One region of the Paucibacter sediminis genome, then DNA from elsewhere that is predicted to be linked to it. Evidence: predicted binding sites of a transcription regulator. Region 1 holds the regulator's gene; each other region holds the start of a gene.
What was found. Region 1 encodes sigma-54, which starts transcription at its own class of promoters, with help from an activator protein. Its sites were predicted from a motif close to TGGCANGNAANCTGCTTT; they were not measured.
Positions count from the first base shown of each region.

Region 2: PFX98_RS09180 (TorF family putative porin) is a predicted target of sigma-54. The motif match lies at 2,773-2,790, and genes of this name have one in related genera.
Region 3: PFX98_RS16285 (PEP-CTERM sorting domain-containing protein) is a predicted target of sigma-54. The motif match lies at 1,133-1,150, and genes of this name have one in related genera.
Region 4: adh (aldehyde dehydrogenase) is a predicted target of sigma-54. The motif match lies at 2,670-2,687, and genes of this name have one in related genera.

Region 1 is NZ_CP116346.1:1,206,611-1,211,230, reverse strand. It holds gene PFX98_RS05500 (bifunctional diguanylate cyclase/phosphodiesterase) at 1-1,772, opposite strand, end outside; gene PFX98_RS05495 (RNA polymerase factor sigma-54) at 1,837-3,348, opposite strand; gene lptB (LPS export ABC transporter ATP-binding protein) at 3,352-4,131, opposite strand; gene lptA (lipopolysaccharide transport periplasmic protein LptA) at 4,128-4,620, opposite strand, start outside.
Region 2 is NZ_CP116346.1:2,016,067-2,020,686, reverse strand. It holds gene PFX98_RS09190 (ammonium transporter) at 53-1,588, opposite strand; gene glnK (P-II family nitrogen regulator) at 1,647-1,985, opposite strand; gene PFX98_RS09180 (TorF family putative porin) at 2,008-2,721, opposite strand; gene PFX98_RS09175 (YifB family Mg chelatase-like AAA ATPase) at 2,981-4,498, shown strand; gene PFX98_RS09170 (PEP-CTERM sorting domain-containing protein) at 4,503-4,620, opposite strand, start outside.
Region 3 is NZ_CP116346.1:3,500,772-3,505,391, forward strand. It holds gene PFX98_RS16280 (recombinase family protein) at 1-94, opposite strand, end outside; gene PFX98_RS16285 (PEP-CTERM sorting domain-containing protein) at 453-1,076, opposite strand; gene PFX98_RS16290 (hypothetical protein) at 1,397-1,702, opposite strand; gene PFX98_RS16295 (SOS response-associated peptidase) at 2,163-2,909, shown strand; gene PFX98_RS16300 (hypothetical protein) at 3,332-3,658, opposite strand; gene PFX98_RS16305 (PriCT-2 domain-containing protein) at 3,870-4,620, opposite strand, start outside.
Region 4 is NZ_CP116346.1:354,090-358,709, forward strand. It holds gene PFX98_RS01655 (MBL fold metallo-hydrolase) at 1-397, opposite strand, end outside; gene PFX98_RS01660 (sigma-54-dependent Fis family transcriptional regulator) at 443-2,395, opposite strand; gene adh (aldehyde dehydrogenase) at 2,757-4,277, shown strand.

The sequences.
Region 1 (4,620 bases):
TCCAGGTGGTAGGGCTGGCCCAGCACGCGCAGCAGCTTCTCGCCGGCGGCCTCGGCATGCAGGGCGGCGCGGTGCGCGTCCTGGCCCAGATCCTGCAGCAGCACCACGAACTCGTCGCCGCCCCAGCGCGCCACCGTGTCCTCGGCGCGCAGCGAGGCCTGCAGGCGCTTGGCCACGGCCTGCAGCATGCGGTCGCCCATGCCGTGGCCCAGGGTGTCGTTGAGCGACTTGAAGTTGTCCAGGTCGATGAACAGCACCGCGCCCTGACGCGCGCCGCGCCGGCTCGCCGCCAGGGCCTGGTGCAGGCGGTCCAGCAGCAGGCGGCGGTTCGGCAGGCCGGTGAGCGGGTCGTAGAAGGCGAGCTGCTCGATCGCGGCCTCGGCGCGCTTGCGCTCGGTGATGTCGCGCGTCAGGCCGATGAACAGCGGCTCGCCGTCGCGCTCGATGTGCGAGACCGCCAGGCTCATGGGGAAGCTATGGCCGTCCTTGCGCAGGCCGTTGACATCGCGGCCCAGCCCGATCACGTGCGGCGCGCCGCCTTCCAGATAACGCTTGATATGTGCGTCGTGCAGGCTGCGTTCGGGTTCGGCCATGAGCCGGTTGACGTTGCCGCCCAGCAGCTCGCGCGCCTGGTAGCCGAACATGCGACAGGCCGCCGGGTTGATCGAGGCGATCACGCCATGGCGGTCGATGGTGATGACGCCATCGACCATGTTGTCGAGGATGGCCTGGGTCTGCTCGGCCTGGGCCTTCAGCGCCTGCGCGGCCTGCTGGCGCAGCCGGGCCAGCAGGCCGCGGCGGCGTTGCCAGAGCCACAGGGTCAGCGCGGCACCGAGCGTGAGCGCGCTGCCGAGCTGCAGCAGGGCCTGCTGCTGGCGCCGCAAGGGCGCTTCGACGCTCTCCATGGTGCGGCCCACCGCCACCAGCAGTTGCTTGTCGGCGCGCAGGCCGCTGGGGCGCACCGTGTGTGTGGCCACCAGGCGCTCATCGCGGCTGAGCAGGGTATGGCTTTGCTGCAGGCTGGCATCGCGCCCGGTGGCCAGATGCCGCTCCAGCAGTGAACCGGGCTGAGCCAACAGGCTGCGTTGCATCCATGCCGGGTTCTCGGGGGCGAGGGTAAAGAGCATGCCGTCCTGGTGCGCCAATGCCACCCAGGTCTGCGCCGAGGGTTGGACGGTTTGCAGCACCAGGCCGAAGTAGTGCGGATCCAGCAGGGCGATGACCAGACCGACCGGCCGATCGCCCTGACCGAAGAGCAGGCGCGCCAGACTGATGCACTGCGCGGCCAGCGGGTCCTGCAGCGGCGGCGACACATAGAGCAGACCCGGCTGGGGATGCGCGCCTAGCGCCTGCACGGCCCGGTGCTGGCGCAGGTCCAGCTTCAGCAGGTCGACGTGCGAGCTGGCCATGATCCGGCCCTGGGCATCCAGCAGCAGCAGCGCGCGCACGCCCGGCATGGCCTGGGCCAGGGTGCGCATCAGGGGCTCGCCGTCCTGCTGCAGCTGGGCCGGCCGCCAGCCGGGCGCTTGCGAGGCCACGGTCTGCAGCGCGGCATGGGTGGCAATCAGCTGCTGCGCGACGATGCCGTCCAGGGTGCGCACCAGGCCCTCGAGCTTCTCGCCCTCGTGGCGGCGCAGCGCCTCGCGTTCATTGGCCAGCCAGCCCAGCGCGAGGGCCCAGGCCAGCGCCAGCACCAGCGCCAGCAAGGCCCAGGCGCGCCAGCGCCTCCAGGCATGGACGGCGGGCAGGTCGAGGTGGGACGGGGCGGACATCGAGGGATGCCACGGTACCCAGTCCATGGGCTTCAAAGCTTGATGTTTCTCAATCTGAGGCCGGCTACATGGCCTTGCGCAGATTGGCCGGCGCGATCTTCAGTGCTTCGCGGTATTTCGCCACGGTGCGGCGCGCCACCTGGATGCCCTGCTCCTCCAGCATGCTGGAAAGCTGGCTGTCCGAGAGCGGCTTGGCGGCATCCTCGGCGGCCACGAACTGCTTGATGAGGGCGCGCACCGCGGTGCTGGAGGCATTGCCGCCCGCCTCGGTGTTGAGCCCCGAGCCGAAGAAGTACTTGAGCTCGAAGGTGCCCCAGGGCGTGGCCATGTATTTGGCGGTGGTGACGCGCGAGATGGTGGACTCGTGCAGGCCCAGCTCGTCGGCGATCTCGCGCAGCACCAGCGGCTTCATCGCCAGCTCGCCATGCGAGAAGAAGCCCTTCTGGCGCTCCACGATGGCCTCGGAGACGCGCAGGATGGTGTCGAAGCGCTGCTGGATGTTCTTGATGAACCAGCGCGCCTCCTGCAGCTGCGTGCCCAGCGGCGAATTGCTGACGCCGCCGCGCGTCTGACGCAGCGCATGGGCGTAGAGCTCGTTGATGCGCAGCTTGGGCATCACGTCGGGGTTGAGCGTGACGCGGAAGCCGCGGCCGGACTTGCGCACGATCACGTCCGGCACCACCGCCGCCGCCTCGCTGCGCGCGAACTGGCGGCCCGGCTTGGGCTCCAGCTCGGTGATCATGCCCTGGGCCTCGCGCAGCAAGGCCTCGTCGGCGCCGGTGAGCGACATCAGGCGCTTCAGGTCGCGCTTGGCCAGCAGCTCGAGGTATTGCTTGCAGATCAGGATCGCCACCACCTGGGCCTGGCTGCGCGGCTTGGCGCGCAACTGCAGCAGTAGGCATTCGGACAGGTTGCGCGCGCCCACGCCCACCGGCTCCAGGCTCTGCAACCACTTGAGCGCGCATTTGAGCGTGTCCAGCAGATCCTCGCGCGCCTCGGCATCGGCATCGCCCGAGAGCGCCTCGGTGAGCTCTTCCAGGCTGTCTTCCAGATAGCCGTCCTCGTTGAGCGACTCGATCAGCACCATCAGCGCGGCGCGGTCGGTCTGGCTCAGCTGCATGCCGGCGAGCTGGGCGTTCAGATGCTCCTGCAGCGAGATGCCGGGGCCCTGCTGTTCGGGGCGCTCGCCATCGTCGTCGCCGCTGCCGCTGCCCGTGCCGGGTGTTTCACGGATGCCGTCGAAGTCGTCGCGCTCGGTGCCGTTCTCCCAGTCGTCGCGCTCGGTGGTGCCGAAGTCGTCGCCCTTGATCTCGGCCACCGACTCGCCCTCGCCGCTGCTCTCCGCGCTGACTTCGGCCGCCGAGTCCTCGCGCTGCAGCGGCGCCGCCGCATCCAGGCGCACCGGCGCGGCCTCGCCAAACTCCTCGTCGGTTTCCAGCAGCGGGTTGCTGGTGAGCATCTGCTCCACTTCCTGGTTCAGCTCCAGGGTGGAGAGCTGCAGCAGACGGATGGACTGCTGCAGCTGCGGCGTCAGCGACAGATGCTGGGAGAGGCGTACCTGCAGCGACGGTTTCATCGCTTACATGCGGAAGTTTTCGCCGAGATAGACCTTGCGCACGTCCGGGTTCTCGACGATCTCTTGCGGGGTGCCCTCGGCCAGCACGGCGCCCTCGCTGATGATGTAGGCGCGGTCGCAGATGCCCAGGGTCTCGCGCACATTGTGGTCGGTGATCAGGACCCCGATGCCGCGCGCCTTCAGGAAGCTGATGATGCGCTGGATCTCCAGCACCGCGATCGGGTCCACGCCGGCGAAGGGCTCGTCCAGCAGGATGAAGCGCGGCTGGGTGGCCAGGGCGCGCGCGATCTCGACGCGGCGCCGTTCGCCGCCCGAGAGCGAGGGCGCCGGGCTGTCGCGCAGCTTCTCGATGCTCAGCTCGTGCAGCAGGGTCTCCAGCGCGGCATCGATGCGGGCGCGGGGCCAGGCCTTGCCATGGTCGTCGAGCTGCAATTCCAGCACCGCGCGGATGTTTTCTTCCACCGTGAGCTTGCGGAAGATCGAGGCCTCCTGCGGCAGATAGCTCAGGCCCAGGCGCGCACGCTGGTGGATGGGCAGGCGCTGCACCGGCTGGCCGTCGATGCGGATCTCGCCAGCATCGGCGCGCACCAGGCCCACGATCATGTAGAAGCTGGTGGTCTTGCCGGCGCCATTGGGGCCCAGCAGGCCCACCACCTCGCCGCTGTGCACGTCCACATGCACGTTCTTGACGACGCGGCGCACGCCATAGGTCTTTTGCAGGCCTTCCGCCTCCAGCCGGCTGGGCGCGATGCCGGTCTCCAGCGCCGGGGTGTGCTGCGTCATGAAGGCTTGCGCGGGCTGGTCTGCAGGGTCGGGCTGGTTTGCAGCGGCAACGGGGCGGAGGCGGCAGGCGCCGCGCTGCCCTCGGCGGCGCTGGCGGCCCTGGGCATCAGCACCACGCGCACGCGGCCGCTGGGATGCGGCGAGGCCAGGCCGCCGTCGACGCTGAAGACCTCGCTGCGGTTGTCGTAGACGATCAGCGCACCGGTGATCTCGTCGGCCACCGCGTCGCCGCGCACGCGGCGCACCACCGCGTTGCCGACGAAGCGCACGGTGTCGGAGCGGCTGTCGTACTCGAGCTGGTCGGCCGTGCCCTCGATGGCCTCGCCGGCCACGTCGCGCGCCTGGCGGAACTGCACCGGCTTGCCGGTCTCGCCGCTGGCGTAGGCCTGGTGGTAGCCGTCCGAGGTTTCACGCACATCCATGCGCTCGGCCTTCAGGAGCATGCTGCCCTTGCTGAGGATCACGTTGCCGTTGAACTCGGTGCGCTGG
Region 2 (4,620 bases), 810 kb from region 1:
CAAAAGAAAAGCCGCCCGAGGGCGGCTTTCGCTTGCGGGCTTGCTGGCCGGCTTACTTGTGATAGGCCGTCTCGCCATGCGCGCTGATGTCCAGACCCTCGCGCTCTTCCTCTTCGGTGACGCGCAGGCCGATCACCAGATCGACGATCTTGTAGGCGATCACCGAGACGATGCCCGACCAGACCACGGTCACGCCCACGGCCTTGGCCTGGGTCAGCACCTGGGCGCCGATCGAGTAGGCGTCGCCGGTGATCATGCTGGCGGTGACCCAGTCGCCCACGGCGCTGGGGCCACCCAGATTGGGCGAGTTGAACACGCCGGTCAGCAGGGCACCGACGATGCCGCCGACGCCGTGCACACCGAACACGTCCAGCGAGTCGTCCGCACCCAGCAGCTTCTTCAGACCCGACACGCCCCACAGGCAGGCGAAGCCGGCGATCACGCCGATGATCAGCGCACCGCCCACGCCGACGTTGCCGGCCGCAGGGGTGATGGCCACCAGGCCGGCGACGGCGCCCGAGGCGGCACCCAGCATGGAGGCCTTGCCCTTGTGCAGCGCCTCACCCACGCTCCAGGCCAGCACCGCGGCGGCGGTGGCGACGAAGGTGTTGATGAAGGCCAGGGCGGCGAAGCCGTTGGCTTCGAGTGCCGAGCCGGCGTTGAAGCCGAACCAGCCCACCCACAGCAGCGAGGCACCCACCATGGTCAGCGTCAGGCTGTGCGGGGTGAAGCTTTCCTTGCCGTAGCCGATGCGCTTGCCCACGAAGTAGGCGCCCACCAGGCCGGCGACGGCTGCGTTGATGTGCACCACGGTGCCGCCGGCGAAGTCCAGCGCGCCCCATTGCCACAGCAGGCCGGCCTTGCCATTCATCTCGTCAACGACGCTGGCGGCGCTGTAGGCATCCGGGCCCATCCAGAACCAGACCATGTGGGCGATCGGCAGGTAGCTGAAGGTGAACCACAGGGCCATGAAGAGCAGCACGGCGGAGAACTTGGCACGCTCGGCGAAGGCGCCGACGATCAGGCAGGCGGTGATGCCAGCGAAGGTCGCCTGGAAGGCCGCGAACACGATCTCGGGGATGACGACGCCCTTGCTGAAGGTGGCGGCGTTGGCGAAGGTGCCGGCCGCGTTGTCCCAGATGCCCTTCATGAAGAGCCGGTCCAGCCCGCCGAAGAAGGCGTTGCCCTCGGTGAAGGCGATGCTGTAGCCATACAGCACCCACAGCACCACGATCATCGAGAAGGTGACCATCACCTGCATCAGCACCGACAGCATGTTCTTGCTGCGCACCAGGCCGCCGTAGAACAGCGCAAGACCTGGCACCGTCATCATGATGACCAGCAGGGTCGAGACCATCATCCAGGTGGTATCGCCCTTGTTGGGCACGGGTGCCGCGGCCGGGGCCGAGGCGGCCTCCGCGGGGGCAGAAGCAGCAGGTGCGGGCGCCGCGGCCGAGGCCGCCTCGGGTGCCGCGGCAACGGCGGCGGTAGCGGCGGGCGCCGAAGCGGCGCCGGCAGCGTCTTGTGCCCAGGCGCTGGGCGCTAGCGCCGCGGCGGCCAGGGCCAGACAGGCAAGCAGTTTCTTCATGATCGGGGGTCTCCGGAAGGGGGAAGTGCTGTGTGCGAGCAGAGCGGGCAGTGGGCGCTTAGAGCGCGTCCTGGCCGGTCTCACCGGTGCGGATGCGCACCACCTGGTCGAGCGGCGAGACGAAGATCTTGCCGTCGCCGATCTTGCCGGTGCGGGCGGACTTCTCGATCGCCTCGATCACCTGCTCCACCACCGCATCGGCCACGGCGGCCTCGACCTTGACCTTGGGCAGGAAGTCGACCACGTATTCGGCGCCACGGTAGAGCTCGGTATGGCCCTTCTGGCGGCCGAAGCCCTTCACTTCCGTGACGGTCAGGCCCTGCACGCCGATGGCGCTGAGCGCCTCGCGGACCTCATCAAGCTTGAAGGGCTTGATGACTGCGGTGATGAGTTTCATGGTGAGGTCTCCTCAGGTTCAATCAGAAGGTCTTCTTGACCGACAGCACCAGGCCGTTCTTGCCCAGGTTCTTGCCGGCGCCGATGTAGCTGTCGTTGTCGGTGCCCACCGCGGCCAGGCCGAAGGTGAAGCCGGCGTAGTCCTTGTTCACGGTGAGCGAGTAGTCGGTGTAGGAGGCCGAGCCCAGATGGCGCACCTTTTGGTGGCCCACATGCGGGGTCAGGGTGAAGCCCTCGCCCAGGTCGAAGGTGCCGCTCAGGTCCAGATAGCCGCTGCCCTTGGAGTCGGGAAAGCCGAACAGATTGCTGGTGCTGTGCGAGTACTTGGCGGTCACCGGGCCGAACGTCAGCGCGGCATAGAGCTCGGTGGTGTTGGCGCTGGGGCTGAGCTTGTTGCCCGAGTAGACGTATTGCAGGGCGCCGACATCCAGGGTCAGGCCGGCACTGATCTCGGTCTTGTAGCCGCCGTAGACGTCCAGCTCGACATTGCTGTCGCCGCCGGCGTCCTTGATCCACTTGATGGTGGAGGCCCAGGTGCCGATGTAGAAGCCGCTGGCGGAGGCATAGTCGGCGCCGCCCTGCAGGGCGGGCTTGAGGCGGGTCTGCGAAATGCCGCGGTAGCGATAGTCCGTGGTCACGCTGGCGTTGAACGACAGGGGGCTGGCCGGCTCATCAGCCAGCACCGGCATGGCCGGAGCGAGCAGGCTGATGGCAATTGCGGCGTAGATCGACTTCATCGCGGAACTCCTAAGGGTGGAAGACGGGCAGAAACGGTTTCACCCCCCCTGTTTGCAGCTTCCGTGCCAGCCCCATTTCGGACCTCATGCGCGGCTTTCCCTGGGGCATCGGGGCCCCAACAGGCCCGGCATGGGCTCAAACCGCACCAAGCTGGGTCAGAAAGCGCCTGGCGCCGTTCTGGTGCGCGCCCCGAAACCGTGCGCAACGCGCACGCGGGCAGCGGCAACGGCACAATCGGCGCCAGGGGAGGACAGCCACATGTCTCTGGCCATCATCCACAGCCGTGCCCTGGACGGCGTGAGTGCCGCACCGGTCACGGTGGAGGTGCATCTGGCCAACGGCCTGCCCAGCTTCACCCTGGTGGGGCTGGCGGAAACCGAGGTCAAAGAGGCTCGCGAGCGCGTGCGCGCCGCCCTGCTCAACAGCGGTTTGAGCTTTCCACACAGCCAGCGCATCACCGTGAACCTGGCGCCGGCCGACCTGCCCAAGGAGGGCGGGCGCTTCGATCTGCCGATCGCGCTGGGCCTGCTGGCGGCCAGCGGCCAGATCGACGACAAGCTGCTGGCCGACCTCGAATGCGCGGGCGAACTCTCGCTGGCCGGCGAGCTGCGCCCGGTGCGCGGCGCCATGGCGATGGCCCTGGCGCTGCGGCGCGAGGGCCAGGGTCGCCGGCTCCTGCTGCCGGTCACGAGTGCCCAGGAGGCGGCCTTGGTGCGCGGCGCGGCGGTCCACGGCGCCGGCCATCTGCTCGAGGTGGTGGCGGCCCTCGGCCCGGGCGGCGGCGGGCAGCTGCCCTTGCCGATGCCGGCCGCGCAGCCCAGGGCAGCGATGCCCGGGCCCGACCTCAACGAAATCAAGGGCCAGGCCGGCCCCAAGCGGGCCTTGGAGATTGCCGCGGCCGGAGGCCTGAGCCTGCTGCTGATCGGGCCGCCAGGCACCGGCAAGTCCATGCTGGCGCAGCGCCTGCCGGGCCTGCTGCCGGCGATGCAGGAGCACGAGGCCTTGGAATCGGCGGCGATGCTGAGCCTGGCCGGCATGTTCACGCCCGAGCGCTGGGGACAGCGCAGCTTTCGCAGCCCCCACCACAGCGCGTCCAGCGCCGCCCTGGTGGGCGGTGGCTCGCCGCCGCGCCCCGGCGAGGTATCGCTGGCCTTGCACGGCGTGCTGTTCCTCGACGAGTTGCCCGAATTCAGTCGCAGCGCCCTGGAGGCCTTGCGCGAACCAATGGAGACCGGCCACATCCAGATCTCGCGCGCCGCGCGGCAATCGGAGTTCCCTGCCGACTTCCAGCTGATCGCGGCCATGAACCCCTGCCCCTGCGGCCATGCCGGCAGCCTGGTGCAAAGCTGCCGCTGCACGCCCGAGCAGATCTCACGCTACCAGGGGCGGCTCAGCGGCCCCTTTCTCGACCGCCTGGATCTGCTGGTGGAGGTGCCGGTGCTGCCGGCCCAGGTGCTGGCGGACGCCAGCGGGGGCGAAGCCAGCAGCCTGGTGGCCGCCCGGGTGGCGCGGGCGCGCGAACTGGCGCTGGCGCGCCAGGGTTGCAGCAATGCCAGGCTGAGCGTCAAGCAACTCGATGAGGTGGCGCGCATCGACCAGGCCACCACCGCATTCATGCACAAGGCGGCGAATCGCCTCGCTTGGTCGGCGCGCAGCTACCACCGCGTGCTGAGAGTGGCGCGCACCGTCGCGGATCTGGAGGGCAGCGCCGACATCGCCATCGGCCACCTGAGTGAGGCGATCCAGTGGCGGCGCGGCCTCGGCCGCGAGGCCTGAGCGCTCAGCGCTCCAGGCCGCGCCGGCGCAGATAGAAGCCGACGCCCAGCAGGCCCGCGATCAGCATCGCGGCCGGGCTGGGCTCGGGCACGGGGTGGGCCACTTGCAGCACGGAGAGCCCG
Region 3 (4,620 bases), 2.3 Mb from region 1:
ATCTGAGGTCTTGCAGCTGGTTCTCGGTGGTCTGCTTGTCGGTGGATACGCGCGCATACAGCGCGACCCTAAGCTGCCTACTTGCTTTGTTCATGGCTAACCCCTTGAGTTCGAGGCTTGGCATCGTGCCTGCGTTGCATACGGAAAGCAAGTGATTTACGTATATCAAAAGCCAAGCGTCGCTCACTGGGGCATGCGAACGCGAATTTTGGGTGGAGATTTCCGTATGCCCGTGTGGCGGGGGCACGTGCGCGGAGCACCGGTCAGCGCGGCTGTCGTTTGTGGAAATCGGTAAGTGAATTCAGAGGGGGACGGTCTAGCACCCCTACACCCCCCAAGAAGCGTCAAACCTCTGCGGGGCTAAACCTCACCTAACCTGGGCGCAGTTTTAGATGAGTTTGCCAAATCATCAAAGACCACCATCGCTGGCTCCGATGGGCTGAGGCGAAGAACTACCTTCTACGGCGCGAGCAACCGAGGGCGGCAAGGCCCAGCACAACCAAGCCTAAGGTTGCAGGTTCAGGGACATTGTTTGCGTTTATCTCAAGGACCAGCTGCTGGACCTCACGCCTGCCAGAAGTGCTGAAGAAAGCATAGCCGTCGATAGTGGCGACGCGTCCGCCAATGGCCCACAAATTGCCGGCACTAGCGTTCAAGCTCGCAAGCGCACTTGCATTGAGAGTGACATCACTTATGGTCGAGTCGATGCCTACTGGCGTCGCTCCAAACAAGACACCACTTCCCAGGTCAGCCCACACTGAGTCAGCAATTGCGCCACCAGAAGTGTCGCTCCGCAAAGTGGCGATGGATGTTGTGACGTCGAAGGTTTCGAAATCTACCGTTCCAGAGGAGATGCTGCCATTCTCAAGTCGCAAGGTTGCACTTGAAATCGAGCCGGCAACGCCCGCCAGATCGAAAACAAAGAAGTTCCTGAACAGATCGTTCGGCCCCGCGGCGTAGTTTCTATTGTCAGAATCGTGCCCACTGGCAAGGTTCCACCACCCTGAATCGATGGCGTCAAGCGTAACGACGGCAGCCTGAGCTGTTGTCAAAGCTAACGCTTGCAGTGCGAGCATGATTGCGAGGCGAAGCGGTTTGAGCACTTTGTGGTCCTTTATCTGTATGAAGTGGACGAGCAAGATCGGTGCCACTAGTTCAAGTAGTTGATTGCTAACGAATTTGTTGCATTGCCGCAAGAGTTTGTTTTTGGATGTAAAAAGTTCTGACACCCGTTTGGGCGACGTTCGCCCTTCAGTGTGTTGGCGCACGGTGATTTGGCACCAGTGCTATGCCCGTGGAAGTCGAGGCGAGGCTGCAATCGCCCCCTTCGGGGAGCGTTGTGTTGAGGAGCTAGCATCCGAGCGCAGCATGTCTGCTAGCCAGTGTTTTGCTGTAGCTAGGGGCTTCCAAAGTACTTCGTATATGCCTCACGCCAGTCGTTCACCAGCATTGCGCGCCCTTCATCAAGCGTAATTGCCCCGCTGCAGATCTCCCGATGCAGCCTGTTTTCAAGGCGATCCTTAAGCACTGCATTCCAGGGGCTGGTGCCATAGGCCTGCGGCCACAGGTTCACGATCTCATCAGCGCCACCTAGCTCTCGGCTGATGAGGTGATCAATCTCGCATTTCCGCTGACCTGCCGGCACGCACCTCGGGTCACTATTGCCGGTGTAGCCATAGCGCCTGAAGACTTCGCGCTTCATGGCTTCAGTCACGTGGCGTTCATCTCTGCCCCATTTGATTGTGCAGATCTGGTCCTTGGAAAGCCCCACTCGGACTGAGCCCGGCGTGAGCTGCAAGTCAGGCAGGTCGTCAGCCCAACAGGGTGGGGCTAGAGCCAATCCTGCAATGAGCAACGCGATGTGGCGCAATGAGCCCTCCATGATGACCCAATAGGGAAGCCATTGCTGGCCACTTCGCCCGGGCTGCTGAATGGCCGCAGTGGCGTCGCAGGGGCGTTGGGCAGAGAACATAAGGACTCAAGGGCTGTGCAAGGGCACTCCAGCTTGGAGCAAGTCAGTGCAGGGCGATCACGCCAGGCACTCCGAAGAGCCCCCGTGTGTCCAGCGCGCCAGGATAGGCTGCCCCAGGCCCTGCGCAGCCAAAGATAGTTGACTTGGCGGCAGGGCACATCACTCCCTTGGGGGAAGGTACATTTTCCCCATGTGCAATCTGTATCACGTCTCCCCCAAGGCTCAGATAGCGACGCACTTCAGGTCAATCGTGCCGGACCAGTACGACGAGGTTGCCGTGGGGCCGTTTGGCACAGGTCCGTTTGTCCGCTCTGCAGGTGATGGCCTTGAGTGTGTTCTGGGTCAATGGGGAATGATCAGGCCTGGGGCACCTGCGCGTATCGAGCTGAAGAAGGTGAAGCCAGTGCCCGGCAGAAAGCCGCTTGCGCCTAGGCCTCGCTCCACTAACAACGCGCGCATCGAGACCATTGCGAGCAAGCAGACTTTTCGTGATGCTTGGCGGTCAGGAAAGCGATGCTTGATCCCTGCAGCCTGGTATCAGGAGCCGAACTGGGAGACCGGCAAGAACATATGGTGGCGGCTGCAACGTGCTGATGGCATGCCGTGGGCCTTGGCGGGCCTATGGTCTGAGTGGGTGGACCATGTGACCGGTGAAGTAGTGCCGAACTACACCATGATCACGACCAATTGTGATGGGCACCCGCTGCTTGGCCGCCTGCACAAGCCTGATCTGACGTTGCCGGCAGACGCCCAAGACAAACGCTCCGTCATTCATGTGGATCCCGCGTACTGGCAGCGGTGGCTAAGTGGGGGCGAAGACGAAGCTTTAGCGCTGATTCGCCCGCAGCCTAGCGAGGTGTTCGACCTGGCCGATGCTCGGCGGACTGATGAAGCGCTGGCCCACGCTCAGAAGACAGTACCTCAGACACTTCTGTGACGATGCGACACCACCAGGCCTGCGGATAGAGGCGCACGCGCTTTGGACCTTCTCCAAGGTCTTCAATGCCCACGATGACCATTTGACCGTCATTGATGGATCGGACTACGGCTTGGTCCAGTACTGGCCAGAGGCTGTGCTCGCCATCAAGCAAGGCTGCCATCAGGGGTGTGGTGGTGTTGTCTTTCGCCGGCCTGAAGTTGGTCAGCCAAAGCCTGCCGCGCGTTGGCGGCGTCGCCAACACAACATCTTTGGGCAGCTTCCTGCCCTCGCGCCTCATTCGTACTGCATCGACCAACATGGCGTAATGATGTACCCAAGGTGGCTCACTGCGCGAGCTACGTAAATTGCGGATCGGGAAAATGACCTGTGGGGCACTCGGGCCATTGGCGCAAATATGCGCGGTCAGAATGTGCTCGAACCTAGCTAACTACGTGTACATCTAGATAGGCATCTCTGCACAGCTCTTCCAATTCCCATGCATCCTCTGGAATTGGCCAGGGATAGCCCACCGCCTGCCACCCAGCAATGTATGCGTTGGCGATGGCATCTAGCCAGCGTTTTACGGAGGGGGGATTGGGAGTCCCGTATGGTTGGATGCCGCCCGCGGCCTCGTAAGCCAAGAGCGCCTGCGCTACTTCGCCAGGGGACCCGAACTCGGTGTCCAGCAGCTCGCGCGCAACAGTCTCCGCAATGGGTCTCTGTTCGTCCGTCAACGGCATGATCATGAATTGCAGTGCGTAGTTCATTCAGGTCTCCTCAGGCGAAATGCGAGGACGCCCCGTCGCTCGGTTAGACGAAGAGCGGGGGGCAATGGCAATGAATACATTTAGCGCGTGGTGTGGTGGAGCATTGCTCCACCACTTGCAGTGGGGCAGGCCTTCTCCTGAAGGTCAAGAAACTCTGAATATTCTCAGGGCTCGTTAGGAATGGTGGGCTAATAGCCCACCACGCAGCGCATTACGCCGCAACGCGATACACGCGCTGTCCCCGCAGCATCCGGTCGGAGATGTGCGCGCTGACAATGCCTGTAGGCAGTGCCAGTGAAGTCCGCGTGTTGATTAGGCTCCGCAGTATGCGACCAACGGAGTTCTGATTGCTGGGGTCCTTCGACTGCAGACTGTGCAAGGCCGATCTCGTCGCGTTCGAAATTTCCTTGCCTGACAGGTGAAGGAAGCCCTGTGGCTCTGCATCTGGCGTGCCACTCGTGGCTGCTTCTGCTTGAGGGCTATCGGCATCCCACCTTTCATCAAAGACGTAGAAGTCAACCAGCTTTGCAACATCTGCGGCGGTGAACTCTGCACCCCTGAACCGTGCATGCAAACAGCCCACAAGCGCAGCGTGCGCCTGCCGTTCCTCCGACCCCTCCGCGTTCGCCGAGAAGCACTGCGCGATGTCCTCACCACCTGCCCACATCAGCGGTTGCCTGACGACGCTGTCCCACACGGGGAAGCGGCTTGCTGGCGCGATGCCGCCGCCGTAGCGTCTATAGCCAGCGATGATCCCGATTGCATCGCGCAGCACTGCTTGCCGAATCTCAAGAGCATGTGCCACCACGTCGCTGTGTCTGAAGCTGCGTGCTTCGGGCCGGATTGCTCCAGGCTGGAGGCGACACACCAGCCACCTTGTCAGCTCGTCCGGTCCCAACGACAAGTTGTTGCCCGTAATGCAAAACAGCACATTGGTAGGGCACGATGTGTCCTTAGACGCG
Region 4 (4,620 bases), 850 kb from region 1:
CGGTGCGTTGCGCCACCTCGGGCGAGTCCATCGCATGGTCGTAGTGCGAGTGCAGGGCGATCACCGCATCCAGCTTGGCGATGCCGGCGCGCTGCAGGCTGCGCGCGATCAGGGCGCGGTCCGGCGCGATCTTGCCGAGCAGCACCTCGCGGCCGGCCGGGCGGGTGAAGAAGCCATCGGTCAGCAGCGCCGTCTCGCCATCGCTGAGCAGCAGGCTGGACACCCCCAGGAAGGTGACGCGAAGCTCACCCGCGGGCTGGGGCGCAGCCGCCGCCGGCAGGGCCAGCGGCAGATAGGGTTCGAGGCTGGGGCGCGCCTGGAAGCGCCAGACCAGCCAGGCCAGGCCCAGCAGCAGGGCCAGCAAGAGCAGCAGCGCGACGCGCTTGACGATGGACATGCGGGTTCCTCGTGCGCCCCGAAGCGGGCGGACGCGAGCCTAGCACTAACTCCCCGTCTGCTGCTCCCTGAGCTTGCGATACAGGGTGTTGCGGCTGATGCCCAGGCGCCGCGCGGCCTCGGACAGATTGCCCTCGCAGGCCTCCACAGTCTGCCGCACGCTCAGGCGCGCCTGCTCGCGCAGCCCGCCGGGCGCCTCGTCCGCCCGGGGGTCAGGGCTTGCCTGGCGCAGCGCGCGGGCCAGATCGTTGGGCAGATGGGGCCAGTCGATGTGCTGCTCATGCTCGTCCAGCAGCGCGCAGGCGGTGCGCAGCGCGTTGTGCAGCTGGCGCAGATTGCCGGGCCAGCGGTAGGCGCGCAACGCCGCCAGCAGCTCGGGCTGCACGGCCAGCGCGCGCCCGGGCTGCAGCTCGGCCAGCATGGCCGCGATCAGGGCCGGCAGGTCCTGGCGCTCGCGCAGCGGCGGCAGCTGCAGGGCCAGGCCGTTGAGGCGGTAATAGAGGTCGGCGCGGAAGCGGCCCTGCGCCACCTCCTCGGCCAGCTCGCGGTGGGTGGCGCAGACCAGGCGGAAGTCCACCGCCACCGGCGCGCCGCCGCCCAGCGGCAGCACCTCATGCTCCTGCAGCACGCGCAGCAGCCGGCCCTGCAGGGCCAGCGGCATGTCGCCGATCTCGTCCAGGAACAGGGTGCCGCCGGCGGCCTCGCGGATGCGCCCGGGTGCGCCCTCGCGCGCCGCGCCGGTGTAGGCGCCGGGCCGGTAGCCGAACAGCTCGGCCTCGATCAGCGCCTCGGGCAGGGCCGCGCAGTTCAGCGCCACCAGCGGCTGCTTGGCGCGCGCCGAGCTGGCATGCAGGGCGCGCACGAACAGCTCCTTGCCGACGCCGGACTCGCCCTGCAGCAGCAGGGCGATGGGCTTGTCCATCACGCGGCGCGCGCGCTCCAGCGCGCTGCGCAGGGCCGGGTCGCCGCTGTCCAGGCGGGCGAGCGCGTCCTGCGGCGCCGCGTGTGACGACGCGTGTGGCGCGCAGATCCGCGTGACCGCCACCAGGCTGCGCCCCGGCTCCAGGCGCAGCCACAGGGGGCTGCCATCGTGGCGGCGCACCGGGCGCGCGGCGGCGCTGGGGCGGCGGCACCAGTCGGCCAGGGTGGCGATGTCCAGCTGCAGCAGCTGCTCGATGCGGCAGGCGGAGATCGCCGTCCAGTCCAGGCCCAGCATCTGCAGGCCCGCGGCATTGGCGCCGCACAGCCAGCCGTCTTCCGAGAGCGCCAGCAGGCCCTCGGCGCAGGAGCCTATGCCCTCGGGCTGGGCATGCAGGCGCAGGCGCAGGCCGGCGCCATGGCGATGCTCGAACAGGCGCTGCTCGATCATGCCGGCCGCCGTGCGCACCAGCGCCAGGGTGTGGCGGTGCACGCTGCGCTGCTCGCCGGAGATGTCCAGCGCACCCAGCACGCGGCCGGCGGGGTCGAGGATGGGGGCGGCGGTGCAGGTGAGGAAGCCGTTGCGCTCCAGGTAATGCTCGGCGCCATGCACCACCACCGGCGCGGCATCGGCCAGGGCGGTGCCGATCGCATTCGTGCCGCGCCATTGCTCGTGCCAGCTGGCGCCGGGGCGCAGGGCCACGCGCTGGGCGCGGTCCAGGAAGGTGGCATCGCCCAGGGCCTGCAAGAGCATGCCCTCGGCATCGGCCAGTATCACCATGCTGTCGGTGTCCATCGTCTGCTTGACGAGGAACTCCATCACCGGCCGCGCATGCGCCACCAGCTCGCGCTGCTGCTCCAGCGCCCGCGTCAGCTGGGCCGCCGACGCATGCGGCGCGCCCGGCATGCGGCCCTCGGGCCTGAGGCCGAAGGCGCGGCTGCGCTGCCAGCTGTTCAGCAGCGCGGGGGCGATCAGCCCCTCGGCCACGCTGCCGGCATCCAGCAGCGTGCGCCGCGCCTGGCGCAAGCGCGCCGGCGCATGGTGCTTGTTGGGTAATGCCTGCATCTCGATTGTCTCCATCGGGTCTCTCAAGCAAGTGAAGGGCCGTTCCCGAACTTGCTTGACCCCCTCGGGGGGCCTGACGCAACGCGGCAGGTCTGGGGGCACTGTGTCGGACCTCGCCCGCGAGCCTAGCGGGACGCGCCGCGCTGGCAAGCGTTTCAGCAGATCCGCGCCGCCGGCTGTTCCGTTTCGTGACAGTTGTTCAGTCCCGCCGGCGCATTCGACACAGTCTGCGCGCCCCAACTGACCCCGGACTTGCGCCAAACAAGGCCGTTGCGGCGCAAACGCGGCCTGGCACGCGGCGTGCAATGAGGACCCCGAGCCCCCCAAAACAAGACGGCTCGCACACCCACCATCATCATCAAGCAGGAGACAAGCCATGCTGTACGCCAACCCCAACACCGCCGGCGCCAAGGTCGAGTTCAAGCCCCGCTACGACAACTTCATCGGCGGCAAGTTCGTGCCCCCGGTGAAGGGCCAGTACTTCGAGGTCATCACCCCTATCACCGGCAAGCCCTACACCCAGGCCGCACGCTCGGGCGCCGAGGACATCGAGCTGGCGCTGGACGCCGCCCATGCCGCCGCCGACGCCTGGGGCCGCACGCCCGCCGGCGAGCGCGCCAACATCCTGCTGAAGATCGCCGACCGTCTGGAGCTCAACCTCGAGAAGCTGGCCTATGCCGAGACGGTGGACAACGGCAAGCCGATGCGCGAGACGCTGAACGCCGACATCCCGCTGACGATCGACCATTTCCGCTACTTCGCCGGCTGCCTGCGCGCGCAGGAAGGCGCGCTGAGCGAGATCGACGAGCACACCATCGCCTATCACTTCCACGAGCCGCTCGGCGTGGTGGGCCAGATCATTCCCTGGAACTTCCCCATCCTGATGGCGGCCTGGAAGCTCGCACCGGCCATCGGCGCGGGCAACTGCGTGGTGCTCAAGCCGGCGGAATCGACGCCCATCAGCATCATGGTGATGGCCGAGCTGATCGCCGACCTGCTGCCGCCGGGCGTGCTCAACATCGTCAACGGCTTCGGCCGCGAGGCCGGCATGCCGCTGGCCGAGAGCAAGCGCATCGCCAAGATCGCCTTCACCGGCAGCACCGCCACCGGCCGCGTGATCGCCCAGGCGGCCGCCGGCAACCTGATCCCGGCCACGCTGGAGCTGGGCGGCAAGAGCCCCAATATCTTCTTCGAGGACATCGCCGACGCCGACGACGCCTTCTTCGACAAGGCCATCGAGGGCCTGGTGCTGTTCGCCTTCAACCAGGGCGAGGTCTGCACCTGCCCCTCGCGCGCGCTGATCCAGGAATCGATCTACGACAAGTTCATGGCGCGCGCGCTGGACCGCATCAAGGCCATCAAGCAGGGCAGCCCGCTGGATACCGACACCATGATGGGCGCGCAGGCCTCGGCCATGCAGATGGACAAGATCATGTCCTACCTCGAGCTCGGCAAGCAGGAGGGTGCGGAGTGCCTGATCGGCGGCGGCCGGGCCGAACTCGGCGGTGAGCTGGCCGGCGGCTATTACATCCAGCCCACGCTGTTCAAGGGCCACAACCAGATGCGCATCTTCCGCGAGGAAATCTTCGGTCCGGTGCTGGCGGTGACCACCTTCAAGACCGAGGCCGAGGCACTGCAGATCGCCAACGACACGCCCTATGGCCTGGGCGCCGGCGTGTGGAGCCGCGACGGCAGCCGCGCCTACCGCATGGGCCGCGCCATCAAGGCCGGCCGCGTCTGGACCAACTGCTACCACGCCTACCCTGCCCATGCCACCTTCGGCGGCTACAAGGAATCCGGCATCGGCCGCGAGACCCACAAGATGATGCTGGACCATTACCAGCAGACCAAGAACCTGCTGGTGAGCTATTCGCCGAACAAGCTGGGGTTCTTCTAAGGGAGACGGGAATACTAGGTTCAGCGAAGTCGTAAGGCTGCGGCGGACCTGTCCCTACCCTTCTAATCCCATGCCTTCTGAGGGCAGCGCGCATCTTGAAATGCGCGCACCGCCTGGCCTCCTATTTGCCGCGTCGACGGGTGACTACCTTCCCGCACCCGCTCGCCGTCACAGTTCATATTCAAGTTACCGCCCGGGAGCCTTTGCCCCCCCGGTTCCTGATAGGGTCTGCGCCACGGCATCTCATCTTGAGAACCAAGCAACACGCCTCCGCGAAGCGCCTGCTTGGTCCATTCCGTCTAGCTTCGCTCGCTGGTAATGCTGTCTCCGTCAACAAGCTAGC